DNA from 3 places in the Undibacterium sp. GW821-FHT11H02 genome. Region 1 is predicted to be linked to each of the others. Evidence: predicted binding sites of a transcription regulator. Region 1 holds the regulator's gene; each other region holds the start of a gene.
What was found. Region 1 encodes sigma-54, which starts transcription at its own class of promoters, with help from an activator protein. Its sites were predicted from a motif close to TGGCANGNAANCTGCTTT; they were not measured.
Positions count from the first base shown of each region.

Region 2: the regulator sigma-54 is predicted to act here: its motif matches at 2,835-2,852, upstream of AC1RR2_RS13330 (pilin).
Region 3: the regulator sigma-54 is predicted to act here: its motif matches at 744-761, upstream of glnA (type I glutamate--ammonia ligase).

Region 1 covers NZ_JBXARG010000005.1:240,652-246,451, reverse strand. The annotation lists gene AC1RR2_RS07740 (KpsF/GutQ family sugar-phosphate isomerase) at 1-238, shown strand, start outside; gene AC1RR2_RS07735 (KdsC family phosphatase) at 238-792, shown strand; gene lptC (LPS export ABC transporter periplasmic protein LptC) at 782-1,420, shown strand; gene lptA (lipopolysaccharide transport periplasmic protein LptA) at 1,484-2,071, shown strand; gene lptB (LPS export ABC transporter ATP-binding protein) at 2,068-2,814, shown strand; gene AC1RR2_RS07715 (RNA polymerase factor sigma-54) at 2,830-4,317, shown strand; gene hpf (ribosome hibernation-promoting factor, HPF/YfiA family) at 4,446-4,799, shown strand; gene AC1RR2_RS07705 (enoyl-CoA hydratase/isomerase family protein) at 4,972-5,800, shown strand, end outside.
Region 2 covers NZ_JBXARG010000012.1:99,518-105,317, forward strand. The annotation lists gene sucD (succinate--CoA ligase subunit alpha) at 1-708, shown strand, start outside; gene AC1RR2_RS13315 (hypothetical protein) at 808-936, opposite strand; gene AC1RR2_RS13320 (Stp1/IreP family PP2C-type Ser/Thr phosphatase) at 1,078-1,884, shown strand; gene AC1RR2_RS13325 (FHA domain-containing protein) at 2,020-2,601, shown strand; gene AC1RR2_RS13330 (pilin) at 2,913-3,365, shown strand; gene AC1RR2_RS13335 (pilin) at 3,592-4,050, shown strand; gene AC1RR2_RS13340 (PglL family O-oligosaccharyltransferase) at 4,295-5,800, shown strand, end outside.
Region 3 covers NZ_JBXARG010000016.1:3,129-8,928, reverse strand. The annotation lists gene glnA (type I glutamate--ammonia ligase) at 951-2,366, shown strand; gene AC1RR2_RS15340 (DUF4124 domain-containing protein) at 2,528-3,004, shown strand; gene glnL (nitrogen regulation protein NR(II)) at 3,080-4,153, shown strand; gene ntrC (nitrogen regulation protein NR(I)) at 4,255-5,706, shown strand.

The DNA of each region.
Region 1 (5,800 bases):
CGTATTCACCGATGGCGATCTGCGCCGAATGATGGAAAAACAAAGTAATTTTTCCGATCTTAGTATCGCTGATGTGATGGCAAAGAATCCACGTACCGTTCGCCCAGAGCAATTAGCGGTTGAAGCAGTCGAAGTGATGGAGACGCATCGTATCAATCAACTACTAGTTGCAGATGCCGAAGGTAAATTGGTAGGCGCTTTGCATATTCACGACTTAACCCGTGCCAAGGTGATTTAATGAGCGAAATCACTTTCGCCGCAGCGAAAATAAAAGCCGCCCAAGTGCGCTTGATGATATTTGACGTTGACGGCATTTTGACCGATGGCAGTTTACATTTTGCACCTCAGGGCGAGATGATAAAGACCTTCAATGTATTAGATGGCCAAGGCATTAAATTGTTACAGCAAGCGGGTATTGCAACCGCGATTATCAGTGCCCGACAATCCGCCATAGTCTCAAAGCGCGCCTCGGATCTGGGTATTAGCCACGTGATGCAAGGCATACATGATAAGAAATCGGCCTTTGTGCAATTGACGCATGATTTAGGGTTTGCGCACGAACATTGCGGCTTCATTGGCGACGATGTAATTGATCTGCCAATTCTATTGCGCGTAGGCTTCGCTGCCAGTGTGCCGAATGGGCATCAGGAAGTGCGAACGCGAGTTGACTATGTGACTCAGGCCAGCGGCGGACGCGGTGCTGCACGCGAAGTCTGTGATTTCATTTTGAAAGCGCAAAACAAGTATGAAGCAGCATTAGCACCATTTTTGGATGTAAAGAATGACGGCTGATCGTATCCGTATATGGCTTGGCGTCGCACTACTTGGGCTATTAATGCTAGGTAGTTTTTGGGCTTATGAAGTCATGCGCAGAAATAGCGAAGAGCGCGCCAACGGCACCAAAGTGCGTAGCGAACCGGATTATTTCGTAGAAGATTTTAATTTTGTCAGACTATCGCAATCGGGAAAGACGAATTATCGCGTCACAGGTGAAAAGTTGACTCACTTTCCGCAAGAAGATGAATTCGAAATTCTGCAACCGCGTATTGTGAGTATCGATGAAGACAAAACACCGATGTTAATTCGCGCGGACCGCGCCATCGTGAAACAGAAAGTCAAAGAATCCGCTAACGCGACACCTGAAGACCAGATTCACATGATGGACAATGTGGTCATAGAAAGAGCAAAAAGCGCGCGCACCGCCGCGATCATCATGGAAACGAGTTCTTTAATTCTTTATCCTGATAGTGAAAAAATGAAAACGGATGCGCGCGTCAAAATGACCACCATAAGAGCAACGATCAGCGCGTATGGTATGGAAGCAAATAACACTGACCAAAAAGTCCATTTCTTAAAGAATGTACATATTGAAATAGAGAATAAGATTGAAAATAAGGTAGTAAGCAAGGTGGGGAAATAACTGTGCTTTTGTATAGTTAGCCCACGCTGAATTACTATGAAATTAATGGTAAAGGATCAAAACATGCATCTTGCAATCAAGTCCACCGCGCGTTTTTTAAGCTTGGCTGGTAGCGCACTTTTACTCACGACTACACTGGTTCAGTCTGCGAATGCAGAAAAAGCGGACAGCCAAAAAAAGACCTTAATTAACGCCGAACATACTGTCTACGACGGCAAGACTGGCACCAAAACACTGGCAGGCAATGTCGAACTGACTCGTGGCACTTTATTAATTAAAGCAGAGAATGCGATAGAGACTGAAACAGCGGATGGTGGCATGGTAATTTTAACTGGCCGACCAGGCAATCAAGTGTTTTTCCGTCAAAAACGTGATGGTGGAACGGATTTATGGATTGAAGGTGCAGCGGATAGAGTTGAATACGATAAGAAAACTGAAGTCGTAAAATTTATTACGAAAGCCAACGTTCGCTATCTGAGTCAACAAAAAATGACGCAAGAGCAAAATGGCGAATTTTTGTCGTATGACAGTATTAACGATGTGTTTACCGCGACTAACTCCGCTTCAGGAAAACGTATACCTGGCGGGGGGCGCGTGACTATTACCTCCGAACCTAAGCAAGCAAAAACCGAAGTTAAAAAAGAAAAATGACTACCAGCACTCTCGTAATCCAAGGCCTGCAAAAACGCTATGGCATGCGCCAGGTAGTTCGTGACGTCTCGCTACAAGTTAAAAGTGGTGAAGTAGTTGGCTTATTGGGGCCGAACGGCGCTGGTAAAACTACCTCCTTCTACATGATCGTTGGCCTGGTGCCGTCCGATGCCGGCAAGATTGATGTCGACGGCACAGATATTTCTCATTTGCCGATTCATCAAAGAGCCCGCTTAGGTCTCTCTTATTTACCACAAGAAGCATCGGTCTTTCGTAAGCTATCGGTGGAAGACAATGTGCGTGCGGTACTCGAGTTGCAACATGACGCCGCCGGTAAGGCGCTGTCAAAAAAAGAAATCGAGCAGCGCTTAAATACGCTGTTAGAGGAATTGCAAATTGACGGCCTGCGTGAAAGCCCGGCACGCGCTTTATCCGGTGGTGAACGACGCCGCGTAGAGATTGCACGTGCACTCGCCACCAATCCACGCTTTGTATTGCTCGACGAACCTTTCGCTGGCGTTGACCCAATTGCAGTGATTGAAATTCAGCGCATCGTGCGTTTTTTAAAAGAACGCGACATCGGCGTGTTGATCACTGATCACAATGTACGTGAAACTTTGGGCATTTGTGATCACGCCTATATCATTAATCAAGGCTCAGTGTTAGCAAGTGGGCGCCCCGATGAAATCATCACCAATGAGACTGTACGACGAGTCTACTTGGGTGAACATTTCCGCATGTAAGCGATTGGTACAAGCATGAAGCAGAGCTTACAGCTACGCACCTCACAACATTTGGCTTTAACGCCACAATTGCAGCAATCAATACGATTGCTGCAATTATCTACCTTGGAATTACACCAAGAATTAGAAGTGTTGTTGACGGAAAATCCTTTATTAGAGCGCGTTGATGACGCGCTCGATAATGCCGTGCGCTTACTGGCTGATGGCTGCATCAATAATGCAACACAGCAAAACGAAAACGAATTCCAAACCGCAGAAAAAACGTCCGACAATAGCAGTAGTGCCGAAGCTGTCACGGAACAGGTCGCCGATGGCGAAGCAGCACCTGCCAACAATGATGACTGGAGCTTCGACGATGCGCCTGGCAGCAGCACTAAATCCAACAACGATGAAGAAGACGGTCGCCCGCAACTAGAAGCCGCGCAAACCACTTTAAGAGAACATTTGCTAGAACAAATGCGTCTAAATATCAGAGAGCCGCGTGACCGCGCACTGATAGAATTAATCATTGATGCCATCGACGAAAATGGTTATTTGTGCGAGAGCCTAGATGAAATCCATGAAAGTCTACCCATAGATCTTTGCGTGGAAATAGAGGAACTACAGTTCGCTTTAAGCATGTTGCAAAGCTTCGAGCCTGAAGGTGTAGGCGCACGCAATACGGCTGAATGTTTAGCACTGCAAATCAAACGTTTCCCCAAGATTCCCTTTGTAACACGCCGCCTCGCACTGCAAATCGTCGAGCAATATTTACCCCTATTTGCCCAGCGCGATTTCACTAAACTACGCAAATTCTTGCAATGCGATGATGAAGATTTACGTGAGGCGCAAGTCGTAATCCGCCAATGCAACCCTAAACCTGGCTTGGCTTTCGCGATTGCAAAATCGGACTACGTAGTACCTGATGTTGTGGTTAAGAAAATTGGCGATGAATGGCAAGTCATGCTCAACCGCGACGTGATGCCACGACTGCGCATTAATCAGATGTACGCTGGTTTAATGAAACAACAACGGGGTGACCCTAGCCTTAATCCGCAACTACAAGAAGCGCGCTGGCTGATCAAAAATATGCGCCAACGATTCGACACTATTTTGCGTGTGGCGCAAGCCATAGTGGAAAGGCAATATAATTTTTTCACGCATGGCGCCGTCGCAATGAGACCCCTTGTTTTGCGCGAAATAGCTGATACACTAGGATTACACGAGAGCACTATTTCACGTGTAACAACTCAGAAATTTATGCTGACTCCGCACGGCATGTTTGAGTTGAAGTATTTTTTCGGTAGTCACGTCGCAACGGAAACCGGTGGAGAAGCATCTTCCACAGCGATACGGGCACTGATCAAACAATTAATAGGAGAAGAAGACCAGAAAAAACCCCTCTCGGATAGCAAGATCGCCGACATATTGGGAGAACAAGGCATGGTCATCGCGCGCCGTACTGTTGCAAAGTACCGCGAGGCTCTGAAAATTCCCCCAGTCAGTCTAAGAAAATCTTTATAAACCAGTTCTTGAAATATTGTTTTCTATCGTTATATATGATTTAGCTCAAAACAAATTTCTGCCAATGAGCGATCGTATTGACTGGCAATATAGAAGCAAATAAAGCAATATCACCATAGGAGCGTAGTATGAATCTCACCATCAGTGGACACCACGTCGAAGTTACTCCTGCAATTCGTGAATATGTACAAAGCAAGCTAGAGCGGGTAAGACGACACTTCGATCAAGTCATTGATATCGCCGTCATCCTGACGGTTGATAAGCTCCGGGAAAAGGACAAACGCCACAAAGCCGACATTAATTTACATCTCAGCGGTAAAGATATTCATGTAGAAAGTTTGGCACACGATTTGTATGCTGCCATCGACACCTTAATTGACAAACTCGATCGCCAGGTCATCAAACACAAGGATAAAATTCAAGACCATCAACATGATGCGATCAAACATATTCCTGATCCTGCTTCTACACAACTAGATTAATTCAGAATACCGACTCATCATTTTGATGATCCTAGGACGCTTTTTAGCGTCCTTTTTTGTGTCTGTAAATTTGAAGAGTTCGAGAATATTCACTTTATAAAGTGCCAGTTTTTCTCATCTATTGCTTTGTCCCGTAAGGTAAAATTCAATATCGCTATTTTTGATAAACAAAATGAACTCACACGTCATCACCGAAATTCGCAATCATGTTGGCATTATTACTTTAGATCGCCCCAAGGCATTAAACTCCCTGTCTTTAGACATGGTGCGTGCGCTTACTGCCACTTTACGCAATTGGCATAACGATCCCGATATTCATGCTGTATTCATTCACAGCAGCAGCGAAAAAGCTTTTTGTGCCGGGGGTGATATTCGTTTTTTCTACGATGTTGGCACCTTAACGCCTATGGGTGACAGTGCGCTATTAGAAGACTTCTTCACAGAAGAATATGCGCTCAATCATCTAATTCATTTCTACCCAAAACCTTACATCGCTTTGATGAATGGCGTAGTCATGGGCGGCGGTATGGGCATCGCCCAATCAGGCGTAGCCAGTCGTTTGCGCATCGTCACCGAACGTACCAAAATGGCGATGCCCGAAGTAAATATTGGCTTATTTCCGGACGTAGGCGGCGGTTACTTTCTAAATCAAACACCGGGAGAAATTGGCACTTATTTAGGCCTTACCGGAGAAATAATTCAAGCAAGCGATGCGATCTATGCCAACTTAGCGGACGTCTATATTCCGACCACACAAATTCCAGCGTTGATGGACTTAATTGCACACAACACGGACGCAGATTTACGCATTGCGATTAGACGATTTGCAGCACAATTTGAACATGACATTGCACCAAGCGATTGTCAGTTGGCACAACATCGAAGGGAAATCGATCGACATTTTGCTGGCAATAATTTACAAGATATCTGTGCCTCACTTGCGAACGAGAAAATGGAATTCGCGACAAAAACACTTAGCACTATGCGCAAACGTTCGCCGC
Region 2 (5,800 bases), on a different contig from region 1:
AATGTCTCTGAAGCTAAAGCAGCGACTGGCGCAACGGTTTCTGTGATCTACGTTCCACCAGCAGGTGCTGCGGCAGCGATCTGGGAAGCAGTTGAAGCAGATCTCGATTTGGCGATTTGTATAACAGAAGGTATTCCTGTCCGTGACATGATGATGTTGAAAGACCGTATGGCAAAAGCTGGTAGCAAAACAAAATTGCTCGGCCCTAACTGCCCAGGTTTGATCACACCAGATGAAATCAAGATCGGCATTATGCCTGGTCATATTCACCGTAAAGGTCGTATCGGCGTGGTTTCACGTTCAGGTACATTGACATACGAAGCAGTGGGTCAATTGACTGCACTCGGTTTGGGTCAATCTTCTGCGGTTGGTATCGGTGGCGATCCTATCAACGGTTTGAAACATATCGACGTCATGAAAATGTTCAACGATGATCCAGACACAGACGCTGTGATCATGATCGGTGAAATCGGTGGTCCAGATGAAGCGAATGCATCTTACTGGGTACGCGACAACATGAAGAAACCAGTGGTTGGTTTCATTGCTGGTGTGACTGCGCCTCCAGGCAAACGTATGGGTCATGCAGGTGCTTTGATTTCCGGTGGTGCTGATACTGCGCAAGCAAAACTGGACATCATGGAAGAATGCGGTATTAAAGCAACGAAGAATCCATCGGAAATGGCGCGTTTGTTGAAAGCGATGCTGTAATTAGTATGTAAATTGCCTGTTCAATCATTGTCGATTTCAATCGATCAATGCTGATAAGCCTTGAAATAGGGGAGCTCAAAAAGCTTCCCTATTTTTTTCTTAAGCTCGGATATCAATTTGTATCGGCAAAGTTCCCTGTTTCGTGTGCAATTGCTTTAATTGATTAATGATTGCCTGAAATTGTTGCTGTTGCGCTATTGAAACATTAATTTCTGGTTGAAACGGCATAATTTCCTTCAATAATGTTAAGCTAAAGTACTTTCTGAAATTCTGCTTTTAGCATATTTGTGTTTCTGCGGAATGTCAGTTTTCGGTTTTTGCTGATTGATTGTTCGATTTTCTATCGACGCCACAAGAATTTCTTTATCCATGTTTGTACAAACAGTTTTGGAATTTGCCAGCCATACCGATATAGGATTGGTGCGTAGTCACAATGAAGATGCAATCGAGATCAATGCTGAGATCGGTTTGGCGATCTTGGCCGACGGTATGGGCGGCTATAATGCTGGAGAAGTTGCCAGTAAAATGAGCGTGGATCTAGTGTGTGAGCAGATACAGCAAAAACAGGCAGCAAGTTGGATGCCACGTTTGCCCTGGCAAATTTCGACACCCGCAAAATGGATTAGCGATGCGATTACTTTTGCAAACCAACAAGTCATAGAACAAGCCAATAAGAATCCCGATAATTTCGGCATGGGTACGACTATTGTTGTCGCCCTTAGCTATTTTGACCGTATGTTAATTGGACATGTTGGCGACTCTCGTGCCTACCGCTTCCGCGACAATTTCATAGAGCAAATCACAAAAGACCATTCTGTTTTACAGGCTCAGATCGACGCCGGTTTGATTTCGATTGCTGATGCGCATCTTTCACCTATTAAAAATTTGATCACGCGTGCTGTTGGTTCGCACGAAGAAATTGACGTCGAAGTCCACGAGCACCAGATGAAAGCCGGTGATATTTATTTGCTTTGTTCAGATGGCTTGTCTGACATGTTAGATCAAATTCATATGCAAAATGTATTGCGTGAACAGGCAAATGACTTAGAGACCTGTTGCAAGACTTTAGTTTATTTGGCAAACAGACAAGGTGGTTCAGATAATATTTCTGTTGTTTTAATACGAGTTAAAGAATTGCATGAAAGGCGCTTTATGGAGTATATTTTTGCTAGCTAAAAGGCAAGAAGAGTAGGCATATACTTCCATGTGTGTGGCGATTAGTGGTAATTTTGAAACGTATTTTAGACGCTCCAGTTTTTCATAATTCTGGATTCTCCTTGAAAAAAATGATTTGGGTTTGGTGGGATTGATATGACGAAAGTTGTAGTGGTGTTTAATGGACATGTCCAAAAAGAACAGAATATAGATCGCGCCAGATTGAATATTGGGCGTCGTCCGGGGAATGATCTTGTGTTGGATCATTTGGCAGTAAGTGGACGCCATGCGGCGATTGATACGACTTCTGAAGGCTCATTTGTTTTGGACTTGGGCAGCACTAATGGCACTTTGGTGAACGGTCATCCAATTAAGAAACATCTGCTGCAAAACGGTGATGTGATCGAAATGGGAAAATATCAGCTTAAATTTGTTGTCGAAGAGGATAATTATGTCGCTCCTCCTGACGAGCCATTGAAGACAGCTCGAATTAAGGTGTTGACCGGAAGTAACGCCGGTAAAGAGATGATACTTTCAAAGCCTATTACAAGTCTGGGAAGCCCAGGAATTCTGGTGGTGTCTATCACTCGTCAGGGCAATCGATTTAAGATTGTATTTGTCGAAGGCAAAATGTTCCCTAAAATAAATGATCAGAGCATAGATGCCAGACCTAGTGTGCTAAATCATGGTGATGTGATTGATTTGTCCGGTACTAAGATGGAATTCCAATTGAGCTAAGTCGGGAGTTTGACTGTATCCAGAAAGGCATTGCTAATAACAGCACTGCCTTTTTTTGTTGGTGTGCGATATAAAAAGTGGCGAATCTCATTCTCTTAAAATGAATTGACAAATAATGTCAGTTGCCATTTTTTCTTATGCTTTATTGGCGAAATTTGTCACTTAAGTCAAAAAAAGCCCGTTTTGAACGCCATTGTATTGTTTTAAAGTTATTATTTAACACGATTTGGCGCTGGCACGTTGTTTGCTCTTATACCTTCGTAGTACGGAATTTGGCTGGACTATCGTTTCTTAATTTAAGGAGTAATAAAATGAAATACACAAAGATGACTAAACGCGTACAGCAAGGTTTTACGCTGATTGAATTGATGATCGTTGTTGCAATTATCGGTATTTTGGCAGCTGTGGCGATTCCAGCTTACCAAGACTATGTTGCTAAATCTAAATTCGCAGCTGCTTTGGCAGAAATTGCTCCAGGTAAAACTGGCTTTGATGTTGCTTTGAATGATGGTTTAACTGCATCCACAGGCCCAAGTAGTTCAACTGATTGGTTTATTGGTGTACAGCCTTCAAACAACAATACGACGGTTGTCGTTACAAGTGGTAATAGTGGTACTATCGTTGGAACGATTGTGAAGGGTCCTTCGACAGTTTCTGGTGGTGTAATTACTTTAACGCGTAATGCAGCTACCGGTGCTTGGACTTGTTCTACTGGTGTGTCTCAGAAATTTGTTGGTCCAACGACTGTATGTACTGGATCTTAATAAATTGACTTAGAGTTTTCTGGTGTGATTTTTTTGCACTGTTAGGTCGGTCATACTTATGGCTTGTGTAAAGCACCCCAGCAATGGGGTGTTTTTATATCTGATGTCAGATGTCGTTGCTCTTGTTCTTATTGTGTTGACTTTTTAAGCAGCTCGAATCAATTACTTAAGTCGCTTCGTATTTTCGTTTCTCATCGTCGTTGTATTTATTTTGGAGGGTATATAAATGAAACGAAATAGAATCCCAGCTTCGCACCTAAGTGGTTTTACTTTGATTGAGCTAATGATTGTTGTTGCTATCATTGGTATATTGGCTGCAGTTGCAATTCCTGCGTATCAAGATTATGTAGCAAAGGCTAAGTTCGCTGCAGCACTCACTGAGGCAGCCGCAGGTAAAATTGGCTTTGATGCGGCTTTGAATGATGGATTGACGCCCAGTTTGGTAAATCCAAGCACCACCACCACCTGGTTTATTGGCGTGCAATCTTCGAACCCTAATAGCGAGATATCCATACCTAATGCCACAAATTCAGGCACTATATTGGCCACTATCGTTGGTGGGCCAGCTTCTGTTAAGGGGATGACGATTAGCTTTAATCGAAATTCTGCAACGGGCGCTTGGACCTGTTCATCCTCAGTGAGTCAGCGAATTATTGGCAGAGGCAATTATTGTGTCGGTAGCTAATGAGTTGCGCTAAGGACTATTGCTGGTTCAAAATAACCAGCAGGTGACTTTGTATTCTTTCGAAGCAGCGAAATGAGCTTACTCAATTAATTGTTCTGAATTTTCAGCATTTTTCTGTTGCAGTTAACGGAAACTTAATTGAAGGGACTCTTTGCAAACAGTGAAACAGCATTCAACGATGATTCCTGTTTTTTGACAGCGCTTCTTTTTATCCATACCTTCTTCACAATTCTTGAAAAATTTGATGTTTTTTCCTCGAGTGTCTTATTATCAGCTGTTAGTCTTTGGTGTTTTCTATCTCGTCGCAAATCTACTTTTTGTTCACATCCACCCGTTTCGAACTTATTATCAAGAAGCACTAGTGGTTTTGGCGGTGCTTGCCTGCTATCTTGGATTTTGTTTTTCGAAAAGAATCGAATTTCACATTCCAACGATAGTCGTAATTCCATTCATCCTTATCCTGATTGCGCTCCTGCAAACCGTACTAGGTATAGGTTCGCATCAACATCTGTTTTATCCTTTGTTTTACTTTGTACTGACGGCATTATCGATGATCGTGGGCGCGAATTGGACAGCACAATTGCAAGGCGTAGAGAGAATTTGTTTTATGTTTGCGTTGGTGCAATTAATCGCTGCTGTTTTATCGGTGCTAATCCAGTGTGTACAGATTACTGGTGTCGATTGGACTCCTTATGTGATGTATATCGCGCATAGTCCGGATACGCCTATGCGACCTTTTGCCAATGTGGCGCAGCCAAATCAATTGGCATTGTTACTGTGTTTTGGTCTTGCTTCGATTTGGTGGTTACTTCAAACAAAACGTCTCAGCGGATTTTTTGCGCTGGCTTTTTCACTCTTTTTATTGTGGGGGGTGGCGCTAACACAATCTCGTATTGCCTGGATTATTTTGCCTGTTTTCGCCCTGTTAGCTTGGTTTAAAGTAATCGGCCAGCACTCGATACGTCGATCTGTGTTGCTGTTACTCCTAATCGTTTACATTGGCTTTGTGTGGTTCCTACCTTCTATCGCCGAAGCACTGGGTTTTTCCAGTGCTTCGATAGCTGAGCGAGTAGGGGGGCGATCTGAGCGTAGTGGCCTGTTGCAACAAGCTTGGTTCATGATCAAGCAACATCCTTGGTTAGGTGTGGGGTGGTTTGGTTTTGGTGCTGAACAAGTTAAGATTGCCGCTGATTTTCCGTCTACCATTTATGCTGAGCATTCGCATAACTTGATATTAAATTTGATGGTGGAATTGGGTGTACCAGTGGCATTACTGATTTTCTCAATTCTGCTGTACTGGTTCTATCAGACTTGCATCGTGCGTAGTGCGGCGAAAAATAATCAAGTCGCTTTTGGCATGTTGAGTTTAATCGCCGTTGGCGTTCATAGTATGGTGGAATTCCCGCTTTGGTATGCTTTTGTTCTACTGCCCATTGCGGTATTGATGGGAATGTTGCATCAGCTGCGTTGGCCAGCTCAGACCACGGTGGTGACAATACCTCGAGCGGTTCCGGTGGCAATTTCAGTCGTGGGCATTGTAGTGCTGGTATTGGTCACTTTGGACTATCAACGCGTGGTGAATGGTTTTAAAGCTTTCCGTCAGGCAGACACGATAGCGGTAGTGCCGCAGGAAGCAATTGCCCGTCCGACTGTAACCTTATTGCCCGATTATTTTGATTATTTTCAATTAATGAAAATAACACCAAAGGAAAAAATGGCTGCGCAAGAGATCGCTTTTGTTGAGCGTATG
Region 3 (5,800 bases), on a different contig from region 1:
CAATCTTGAGAATCTTACCAAAAGCCTAGGGCCTGTTGACATAAATTTTAGTTAAGCGTTTCAATCAAAACGCAGGATGGCAAGGGTGTAGCAGGGGTTTCGCATAGCGTAGCGATGTGCCTGCGAAACAGTCATCGCATACTTGCGATGATGCGCCTTGCAAAGGCATCTCGCCGCTGCGGCTGGGCGCCCCAGCAAGAGATGCAACGCTGTCCATCGTGCGTTTTGATTGAAACCCTCCGGGAATGGCTCAAATGAGTACATGGCGTTGTTGCAATCTGCTTATAGTGCTCACACTACGGCGCAGCTTGCGGTGCAGTCAGGGCTTCGAGCAGCATGCGGCTCGCTGACGCAACGAAGCATCCTTGCAAGGATGCTTTCCCACAAGCGATAGCCTAGCCCTGTGCTCATTTGCGCACATTCGCTTACCTAAAATATATGTCAACAGGCCCTTGGGCCAGCGTTGCTCATTTCTTTCAAGGCTTAGTCCCAGCTTTCTAGAGGGAGATCGGAATAGGCACTTTCACTTTGTAGGTAATGGTAACTTTGCAATATTTTGAATCAGTACGCGCACTATTTTAAAGCATTATTTTTGCACTGAAATGGTGCTTTCTGGATTGTTAGCCCCGATTTGGTGCGTGATATATTTTATTAAATTATTAATTTGTCGAGTAGAATTTGATTTTCCCATATAAAACAAAGACTTAATATTGCTGATTTTATTGCCTTCTTTGACTTGTACGTGGCACGCTTTCTGCTAATATCCTCGACGTATTCTCGTTTCCTGTTTGCATTGTGATGGTGCGTTTTTGAAATGCCAGTGTCATATAGTGAGCAGAGAATTGAGATTAGTTGCAGTAATTTTGCGTTTTTACGCATACTTTGTATCGGTGCGGTAGTTCTTACACTTATTTTTGAACGATTATTTTGAACGATTGAAGGAGTTTCAAATGGCAATGACCCCAGCAGAAGTGTTGAAGATGGCGAAAGACAACGAAGTAAAATTTGTTGATTTCCGTTTCGCTGACACACGCGGTAAAGAACAGCACGTGACAGTGCCTATTTCTCACTTCGATATCGATAAATTCGAATCAGGTCATGCATTTGACGGCTCTTCTATCGCAGGTTGGAAAGGTATTGAAGCGTCTGACATGTTGTTGATGCCAGATCCAAACACAGCCAACATCGATCCATTCATGGAAGAGACAACCTTGTTTATGCAATGTGACGTGATCGAACCAGCCGACGGCAAAGGTTACGACCGCGATCCACGTTCTATCGCAAAACGCGCTGAAGCGTATTTAAAATCATCCGGTATCGGTGATACGGCTTACTTCGGCCCAGAACCAGAATTCTTCATTTTTGACAGCGTACGTTGGAAAATTGATATGTCTGGCTGTTTCGTGAAGATTGATTCTGATGAAGCATCATGGACAACTGGCGAAAAACTCGAAGGCGGTAACACAGGTCACCGTCCAACCGTCAAAGGCGGCTATTTCCCAGTGCCACCAGTCGACAGCTTTCAAGATATGCGTTCTGAAATGTGCCTGATCTTGGAATCCTTGGGTATCCCGGTCGAAGTACATCACCATGAAGTAGCTGGGGCAGGCCAAAACGAAATCGGTACTAAGTTTTCTACTTTGGTAGAACGCGCAGACTGGACACAGAACTTGAAATATGTTGTATGGAACGTAGCGCATACTTACGGTAAAACAGCGACCTTCATGCCTAAGCCTATCGTTGGCGACAATGGTTCTGGTATGCATGTACATCAATCTATTTGGAAAGATGGCAAAAACCTGTTCGCAGGCGATGGCTATGCTGGTTTGTCCGAATTCGCCTTGTTCTACATCGGCGGTATCATCAAACATGCGAAAGCATTGAACGCGATCACCAATCCTGGCACTAACTCTTACAAGCGTTTGGTTCCTGGCTATGAGGCACCGGTGAAATTGGCTTATTCTGCGAAAAATCGTTCTGCCTCTATCCGTATTCCTTACGTGGCAAATCCAAAAGGCCGCCGCGTTGAAGCGCGTTTCCCAGATCCATTGGCGAATCCATATTTGTGTTTCGCGGCCTTGATGATGGCTGGTTTAGATGGCGTGCAAAACAAAATTCATCCTGGTGAAGCGGCTTCTAAAGATTTGTACCATTTGCCACCAGAAGAAGACGCATTGATCCCAACAGTCTGTGCGTCTTTGGAAGAAGCTTTGGATGCATTGAACAAAGATCGCGAATTCTTGACACGCGGTGGTGTGTTCAGCGAAAGCATGATTGATGCTTATATCGAATTGAAGATGCAAGATGTGCAGCGTATGCGTATGACCACGCATCCAGCTGAGTTTGATATGTATTACTCTCTGTAATTTGTGGATTAAAAGAAGCGGGGCATGCCCCGCTTTTTTATTTCAATATTAGGTTTTTGTAGGCCTGTATGTTTGAGTTCTGGTTGAAATGAGCTTGGTAATTGTGCAAAATCGTCGCTTGGCATACACTAAGCCTGTTATTCACCACAAAGCGACACACTATGAAGCAATATTTGATCGGACTAGGTTTCTTGTTTGCCTTCTGCTCTTCTGCATATGCTCAGATCTATGTCTGCACAGATGCAAATGGTAAGAAAGACTATCGTAATACTGGTGTGACTAAGGGCTGTAAGCTATTGGATTTGCCTAGCAATGCGGTGCCAGCTCCGGCTAGCGCGAATAAAAAATCTGCTGCGGTTAAAGCAAGCTCAAGTCCTGCAAATTTTCCTAAGGTCGATAGTGGTACTCAGAAAGCGCGTGATTCTGACCGTAAGTTGATTTTGAACGAAGAGTTGAAAGTTGAAGAGCAAAAATTAGAGGCTCTGAAGAAGGAATATAACGGTGGTGAAGTAGAACGTCGTGCCGATGAGCGCATGCCAGCAAAGTACGTAGAGCGCGTCAATAATCTGAAAAATGATATCGCACGGACAGAAAAAAATATTGAGGCATTAAAACGTGAGATCAGCAATCTTAAGTAAGAACTTGACCTGCACTACCCTCAAAAAAGGTCGCAATCGCGACCTTTTTTATTTTGAAAATGTTTAATTTTAGTAATGTCTGAGTCCATGAATCAATTTGCCGGATTAGAGTTGCTTGCTTCTGCGGTGCTGGTGTTAAATCCCCAGGGATGCATTGTGCATGCCAATCCCGCTGCAGAGAACTTATTAGAGCGCCCCTCTAAATTACTGCTGAATACCCAACTCAGTGATTTATTTCTGAATGGTGATGAGCTACTTGATGGATTTCAACAAGCCATAGAACATCAATTTGCCGACAAAAGGCAGGATCTTATTTTAGAGCGCAATGGCCGTGAACCACTCCATGTGTATAGCATCGTAACAGCCCTGGATCTCCCTGATACCCCGGTCTTGATTGAGTTGCGCGAAAATGTGCAACAACTGAAGCTCGACCGTGAAGAGCGTATGCAGGATCAAAATAAAGAGAATAAAGAATTGATTCGCAATCTGGCACATGAGATTAAAAATCCTCTCGGGGGTATTCGTGGCGCGGCACAGTTATTAGAACTGGAATTGCCGGAACGTGATGCCAAAGAGTTGCGTGAATACACGCAGGTAATTATTAAAGAAGCCGATCGCTTGCAAGTCTTGGTTGACCGTTTGTTGGCACCGAACCGTTTGCCGCAAGTGATTGCTGACGTGAATATTCACGAAGTCTGTGAGCGTGTCCGTAGCTTAATCGTGGCGGAATTTTCAAAAGGCTTAGTGATTAAGCGTGACTATGATTTGTCTATCCCTGAGTTTCGGGGTGATCAACAGCAGTTGATTCAGGCGGTGCTCAATATCGCGCATAACGCGGCGCAAGCCTTGGTCATGCGCATGGCAGACGGTGATGCGGAGATTATTTTTAAGACTCGAGTGGTACGTCAGGTGACACTAGCCAAGGTGCGTTACAGGCTGGCATTAGATTTGCATATCATTGATAACGGCCCTGGTATTCCACCCGCGATTCGTGACCGGATTTTTTACCCTCTGGTGTCGGGACGTGATGGTGGAAGTGGTTTGGGTCTGACCTTGGCGCAAGCTTTTATTACGCAACATGCAGGTGTGATTGATTGTGAGAGTCGACCGGGCTGTACTGATTTCCGTATATTGATTCCTTTGCCTTGAGCGTTTTTTTTGCGTTTGCACCGCATTTGCAATGTGTTTGCACCGTGCTTGTGCAGCACTTGCGCTATAACTGAATTTATTCTTTGGAATGCTAAGCAATGATGAAAACCATTTGGATTGTGGACGACGATGATTCGATACGTTGGGTGTTGGAAAAAGCGTTGGCGCGTGAAGGCTTAGTGACGCGCAGCTTTACTAATCCAGACGATGTCCTGTCGGCGTTGGATGAAGAGCAGCCACAAGTTTTGGTATCCGACATACGTATGAATGGCGCTTCTGGGCTCGATCTTCTGCAAACGATTAAGCAACGCCTGCCTAGTTTGCCCGTGATTATCATGACCGCTTTTTCTGATCTGGACTCCGCTGTGGCGGCGTTCAAGGGCGGCGCATTTGAATACCTAGCGAAACCATTTGATCTGTCAAAAGCGGTTGAGTTGATTCGACGTGCGCTGGAGGAGAGTGCTCGCGAGACTACGGTAGAGCAAATTCACGATGTTGAAACTGAGATACTCGGCCACGCAGCTGCGATGCAAGAAGTATTTCGGGCGATAGGACGTTTGTCGCAATCGAGTGTGACGGTGTTGATTACCGGTGAATCAGGTAGTGGTAAGGAATTGGTGGCGCGTGCTTTACATAAGCATAGTCCGCGAGTGAATCAGCCTTTTATTGCATTGAATACGGCAGCGATTCCCAAAGATCTTTTGGAGTCTGAATTATTTGGTCATGAGCGCGGCGCGTTCACTGGCGCGCAGACAGCCCGGCGTGGTCGATTTGAGCAAGCCGAAGGCGGCACGCTGTTCTTGGACGAAATCGGTGATATGCCATTTGACTTGCAGACGCGATTATTGCGAGTTCTATCCGACGGACATTTCTATCGTGTTGGTGGGCATCAGCCATTAAAAGCGAATGTGCGTTTGATCGCAGCGACCCATCAAAATCTGGAAGCGCGCGTCAAAGAAGGTGTATTTCGCGAAGACTTATTTCATCGCCTGAATGTGATACGGCTGCGTGTACCTAGTTTGCGTGAGCGTCGTGAAGATATCCCTGTGCTGGCAAAACACTTTTTGATGCAAAGTGCAAAACAATTGGGCGTGGATGCAAAGCGCCTGTCCGATCATGCCTTAACATATATTTCGCATTTGGATTTTCCGGGTAATGTGCGCCAGTTAGAGAACTTGTGTAATTGGATTACGGTGATGGCGCCAGGTCAGGTGGTTGAGGTCTTGGATTTGCCAGGTGAGTTACTGCCCATAGATCAAGATCTGGGGGCGCACAAACAAGGTGCGAATTATGCACCTGAAGTTAGCGCAACAATGCAGAGTGCTTCGTCCTGGAGCGTTGCGTTAGAGCGCCAGGCAGGAGAACTTCTAAATCAAGATGTCGCAGAAGTGATGAATAAATTGAGCCGGGAATTTGAGACAGTTCTGATCAAGGCAGCGTTGAAACATACACATGGACGCAAGAATGACGCAGCGATTCGTTTGGGTATAGGTAGAAATACTATAAGCCGGAAAATTCAAGAGTTAGGAATTGAGGGTGTGAAAGATGAATAGCTGGTGAATGGGTTGTCGTTTTTTTGTAAAGATTAATTGATTGTAAATGTTCCCCTAAGGTATTTTACAGAGTATGATTTCTGTGTGCAGATGC